2 regions of the Eisenbergiella sp. OF01-20 genome follow, and region 2 is predicted to be linked to the other one. Evidence: predicted binding sites of a transcription regulator. Region 2 holds the regulator's gene; the other holds the start of a gene.
The links. The regulator HrcA, encoded in region 2, represses chaperone genes, less so after heat shock. The targets are predictions, from matches to a motif close to TGTTAGCACTCNNNNNNNNNGAGTGCTAACA.
Positions count from the first base shown of each region.

Region 1: a site for HrcA is predicted at 1,467-1,497, ahead of htpG (molecular chaperone HtpG). Genes of this name have one in related genera too.

Region 1 covers NZ_QUES01000016.1:32,108-35,260, forward strand. The annotation lists gene DXA36_RS18050 (peptidylprolyl isomerase) at 1-938, shown strand, start outside; gene DXA36_RS18055 (chorismate--pyruvate lyase) at 951-1,124, shown strand; gene htpG (molecular chaperone HtpG) at 1,604-3,153, shown strand, end outside.
Region 2 covers NZ_QUES01000002.1:363,921-367,073, forward strand. The annotation lists gene grpE (nucleotide exchange factor GrpE) at 1-636, opposite strand, end outside; gene hrcA (heat-inducible transcriptional repressor HrcA) at 707-1,741, opposite strand; gene DXA36_RS05180 (DUF6465 family protein) at 2,112-2,648, opposite strand; gene DXA36_RS05185 (sensor histidine kinase) at 2,752-3,153, opposite strand, start outside.

The DNA of each region.
Region 1 (3,153 bases), on a different contig from region 2:
ATGAAATATTCCGTCTGGAGGATGCTTCCTGTACCCTTCCGGAGCTTATGGTGTACCTGACCACGGAGCAGAATACCTATGAAGCCGTGTACGGCGCACAGATCTGGGAGGTCAGGGAGGGGGAGGAGACCCTGTCCGATAAGCTCAAGAGCAAGGTGCTTGCGGAAATTTCCCAAATCAAGGCGATGACTCTTCTGGCGGATCGGAGGGGAATCCAGCTGACCCCCCAGGAGGAGGAAACGGTGGCTGAGGCGGCGGCGGATTATTTTTCTTCCCTGAATGACCGGGAAATAGAGGCGATGGGAGTGAACCGGCAGCTGATCGGGGCGATGTACCGGGATTATGCCCTGGCGGATAAGGTGTACCGCCAGATAATCAGCGACATCAATCCGGAAATCAGCGATGACGAGGCCAGAACCATAACTGTCCAGCATATCCTGATAAAGACGGTAACGGAAAATGCGGACGGAACGGTTTCTCCGTATTCGGAGGAGGAAAAGGCCAGATGCTACCGGAGAGCCCAGGAGGTGTTGCGCGCTGCCAGAGAAGGGGAGGCATTTGAAGCCCTGATTGAGAAGTACAGCGATGATTCCCAGGGGACCCTGTCCTTTGGCAAGGGCGAGCAGGAACAGGCTTTTGCGGGCGCTGCGTTCGAGCTTGGCAATGATGAAATCAGCGGCATAATAGAAACCTCCAGAGGCTATGAAATCATCAAATGTATCAGCACCTTTAACCGGGAAGAAACCGACCGGAATAAGCTGAAAATAGTGGAGAAGCGTAAGGATGAGGTGTTCGGGCAGGAATATGACAGTTTTGTGAATTCCCTGGCGAAGAACCTGAACGAGCCTTTGTGGGACTCCGTGGAGCTGATCCATGATGAAGAGGTAACCACAAACCGGTTTTTTGCTGTTTATAAAGAATATTTCGGACAGCAGTAAAGGAGGATATCTATGAAAACCTTTGAATATATCGTGGAAAGCCTGGATGGGGATTATGCGAATTTAAGGCGGACGGATGAGGAAAGCGGGGAATGTAAGCTGGTAGCAAGGGCGCTTCTTCCGTCGGAAACAGGGGAAGGCACCCGGCTGAAATACGAACTTCTCCAGTACCGGATTATGGAGTGAACCAAATATTTGTGGAATAGTGATTTTATAACTCAAACTTCGCAGTTGCTGAATGGCCTTCCGCCGGCTGTCTGCATGGCGTTGCCGGGACTGAAAAGGATTTTCGCAGGTCCGTCAGCCTAAACATTCCGATGAGCCCAGGGGCGTCAAGTGTGTCAGATGAGGCTGACACACTTGACTGGTCTCATCTCCATAGACTGAAACGTACCTTCGAAAATTCCTTTTCAGTCCCGGCAACGCCATGCAGACAGCCGGCGGAAGGCCATTCAGCAACTGCGAAGTTTGAATTTATAAAAAATTTAGAAATGGGAAATGCCCGGTTATTCAGGGGTTTCCCATTGTTGTTAGCACTCAATTATATTGAGTGCTAATTTTCTATTGACTTTTCAGAAAGTTGGAAGTACACTTATTCCTAGAATGAAAAACGGACAAACAAAAGAAAAGGGTCCGTGGAAAAAAAGAAAGGAATGTGATGAATTATGGCAGAGAAACATGGCAGCTTGTCTATTAACAGCGAAAATATTTTCCCTATTATTAAGAAATGGCTGTATTCTGACCACGATATTTTTTACAGGGAACTGATTTCCAACGGCTGCGACGCAATTACCAAATTAAAGAAGCTGGATGTGATGGGAGAATATTCCCTTCCGGAAGGCTATAAGCCGGAAATCCGGGTTATCGTGAATCCCGAAGAGAAAACCCTCAAATTTATTGATAACGGTATCGGTATGACCGCGGATGAGGTGGAGGAATACATCAATCAGATCGCGTTCTCCGGCGCTACTGATTTTATTGAAAAATATAAGGATAAATCCGATGATAACCAGATTATCGGTCATTTCGGACTTGGTTTTTATTCCGCATTCATGGTGGCCGATGAGGTGCATATTGATACGTTATCCTTTAAGGACGGCGCGGTACCGGTACATTGGGAATGTGACGGCGGTACGGAATTTGAAATGGAAGACGGCACCTGGGATCAGGTTGGTACCCAGATCACATTGTTCCTCAATGAGGACTGCCTGCAGTTCTGTAATGAGTACAAGGCTTCCGAAGTGATTCAGAAATACTGCTCCTTCATGCCTGTGGAAATTTTCCTGTCCAGGGAAAACACACCGGAAACCCAGACCATAGATGAAGCGGAGAAGCTGGATACGGATGAGGTTTTGGAAACCATCCAGCCGGAAAAGAAGGAGGACGATAAGGAGGAGGACGGAGAAAAGCCCGTACGCCTGAAAATCAAAAAGCGTCCTTCCATGATGAATGATATCCATCCCCTTTGGAGCAAGAGCCCCAGCGAGTGTACCAAAGAGGATTATATAGAGTTTTACCGCAAGGTTTTCCAGGATTACAAGGAGCCTCTGTTCTGGATCCACCTGAATATGGATTATCCTTTTAACCTGAAGGGTATCCTGTATTTCCCCAAAATCAACATGGAATATGAGTCCATTGAGGGAACCATAAAGCTGTATAACAACCAGGTATTTATTGCCGACAATATTAAAGAAGTTATTCCGGAATTCCTGATGCTCCTTAAGGGTGTTATCGATTGTCCGGACCTGCCGCTGAATGTTTCCAGAAGTGCGCTGCAGAATGACGGTTTTGTAAAGAAAATATCCGATTATATCACCAAGAAGGTAGCGGATAAGCTGGCCGGCATGTGCAAGACCGACAGGGAAGAATATGAGAAATACTGGGATGATATCAGTCCCTTCGTAAAATTCGGCTGCCTGAAGGATGATAAGTTCTGCGAAAAGATGACGGATTATATCCTGTTCAAGAACCTGGACGGAAAGTATATGACCCTGCCCGACTGCCTGGAAGTAAACAAGGTGGATCCGGATGAAACCGAAAACAGCGCTGTGGATGAAAACGGCGAAAAGGTGGAAGCCGAGGTGGTGGAAGAGCCGTCTTCTGCTGAAAACAGCGAAGAAAATGGGGAAGAAGAGAAGAAAGAAAAGACCATCTACTACGCAACCGATTTAAAGGTGCAGAGCCAGTATGTAAATATGTTCAAACAGGCGAAGAT
Region 2 (3,153 bases):
CTCACCGTACGCCTCATCCTCCACATGCATGACCGCATTATGGAAATTAGGGTCGAATTCCTGACCGGCCGCTTCAATGGGCTTAACCCCCATATTATCCAGTTCGGTCATCAGCTGTTTATATACCTTGTTCATACCTTCCACGAAAGCGGATCCCTTCTCATCTTCGGGTACGGCCGCCAAACCTCTTTCAAAGTTGTCGACCACCGGGAGGATTTTTTCAATCACGCTTTTTGCTCCGGTTTCGAACATTGCTGACTTTTCTTTATCCGTACGCTTACGGAAATTCTCAAATTCGGCCATCTGACGTTTTACCCTGTCTTCCAGTTCATCAATTTTGGCCTTAAAAGCTTCTTCCTTTTTATCTTTTTTCTTTTTCTTAAAAAAGCCTTCTTTTTCAGCTGCCGGGCTGTCATCCTGTGCGGAATCATCTTCCGGGGAACTTTCTTCCCCTCCGTCCGCTTCCTCACTGCTGCATGCTTCACATTCTCCGGCAGAATCCACGCCGTTATCCGCGTCCGCAGCCGGATCGGCATCCGCTGTTTTGCAAGCCCCCTGTGCTGTTTCTTCTCCTGCCTTCGCCTCAGAAGCAGTATCCATCTCTTCCTCCAGGTTCCGGTTATCTTTATTTTCCATCTTCTGCTTCACTCCATTCTGTGTATCTGACACTTTCTATTTTTGTAACTGTCCGGTAGTTCACAGTTATCTATTTTTTCTTATATAACGTATCCAGCTGTGTCATCAGATTCTTCAGGATTCCCACAACCTTGTCGTAATCCATACGTTTGGGCCCGATGATGCCGACGGTTCCTTTCATTCCTTCGCCCAGCTCGTAGGTGGCTGTTACTATGCTGCAGTCCTTCATTGTCTGTACCGGTGTTTCGTTACCGATATATACCTGAATGCCCGTACTGTTCTCATCAGCCAGTGTTTCCTGAACGATTTGGTTTAATGCCTGTTTTTCTTCAAAAGTGGTAATAAGCTGTCCTGCCAGTTCCTTATCCGCAAGCTCCGGATATTTCAGGATATTATTGGTGCCGCTCGTATAAATCTCCAGATCCTCATCCGCCTGTATGGCTTCCGCCACCGCATCGATGATTTCGCCCACCATATCGCTGTGAATGCCTGCCTGCTGCTTCAGGTTGGCTATCATCGCCAGATTAATCTCATCCAGGCTCTTCCCGTTCAGGTGGGTATTCAGCAGGATATTTAATTTTAATATGGTTTCCTGGTCGGGCGCTTCGTCCACATGGAGCATGGTGTTCTTAATCATATTGCCTTCCACCACGATAACCGCCAATACCTGGTGTTCATCCACCTTGGATAACTGGATGAACTTAAGCTTATTCCCATGATAAAGCGGCGATGAAATCATTGCCGCATAGTTGGTATTCACTGCGAGAACCTTTGCAACCTGCCGGAGAAGATGGTCCATCTTATCTTCTTTCTCCACGAGAAGCTCTCTTAATTCCGTCACTTCCCGATCCTTTTCTGCCAGCATGCTGTCAACATAAAGCCGGTAGCCTTTATCGGAAGGAATCCGGCCTGCGGAGGTGTGGGGCTGGAGGATGTATCCCTGTTCTTCCAGGTCTGCCATCTCATTACGAATCGTGGCTGAACTTAAGTTCAAATCCGTGTATTTGGAAATCGTCCTGCTCCCTACCGGTTCTCCTGTCTCCAGATAGTTACGGATGATTGCCTGCAGAATTTTCATTTTGCGTTCATCCAGTTCGTGCTGCATTACCTCACCTCATTTCGGGTTGTTAGCACTCAACCTTCAGGAGTGCTAACACCTTCTGAACATACATTATCACTTCTCCTATACGTTGTCAACTCGTTTTTAGAAATAAATTAATGAAAAAATTGTGAAGAATCTTAAGAAAAACGGATGAAAACAAAGGCCCTCCGGTTCAGCAGCAGCCTTCCTTCCGGCAAAAGAAACGCCGTATCCCTGTGAAACTGAAAAGCTGGATAAACCGGAATCGGAATCCGCCTTTCAGGGGATACGGCGTATAAATGACGTGTAGTTGTATGAATTCGTAACTGTGAAGGTACGGAACAGTTACATGAAATCTAACTATGTATTTTTATTGCAGGCCTGCGGGTTTCTGTCAGATAGCAAAACTTCCTGTCACATCCCCATTAATCACATAGTATACACTGCTTTCTTCCGGTTTTACATAAAGCTCAACTTCCCTGAAATCAGCTTCCTCCCTGCCCAAATCATATTTCCAAACATCCTTTGCGATCTTGACAAGATCCTCTGTGGAATAGGATTTACCGGCAAACTGTACGGTAACAACTTCCTTGGATGCGATAGTTTCCATCGTCTCTGTTTTAGCTGCCGCTTTCTTAACAGGCGCTTTTTTGGCGGCAGGTTTCGCGGCGGCGGCAGTCTTTTCTGCTGCAGGCTTTTCAGCCGTTTTTTTGGCAGGTGCCTTCTTCACAGGCGCTTTCTTTACGGTTTCTTTTTTAACAGGCTCCTTTTTGGCAGGTGCCTTCTTTTCTGCGGGTTCTTTTACAGCGGCTTTTACTGCTGGTGTTTTTTCAGGCTCTTTGGTTTCGATTTTCAGTGCATCAGCTTTCGCAGTAATTTTCTCAACGGGTTTCACAGTTTCCTTCGCTTCGTTTTTCTTCATTTCTGCCATAATTTTCTCCTCCTTTAGACCCAGGTACTTCGTCCAAGCACAACACACAAAGCAGTAATATACCTGAATATAGAATTCAGTTTACCGCAAAGACGCGCAGTTGTCAACTTTTCGCCTTATTTTCCGCTGAAAAAGGAATTGTTACGGTAAAGCAGCTACCCTTTCCCGGAGTGCTCGCCAGCCCGATATGGCCTCCGTAGAACTCCACAATATGCTTCACAATGGATAGCCCCAGGCCGGTTCCGCCCATCTTTTTGCTGCGTCCCTTATCCACCCGGTAAAAGCGTTCGAAAATACGCTCCTGATCCTCTTTGCTGATACCGCAGCCGTCATCCTTCACGCGGATGCACATGTCGCTCCCCTCCGAAGAAATCTCCACCCATACGTTTCCGCCGGGGTGATTGTATTTGATACCGTTGCTCACCAGGTTCATTATCAGCTCCCGCAGCTGTTTGGCGCTGGCTTCTATGATGAGGGGTTCGCATTCTTTATGAAGCGCAACCTG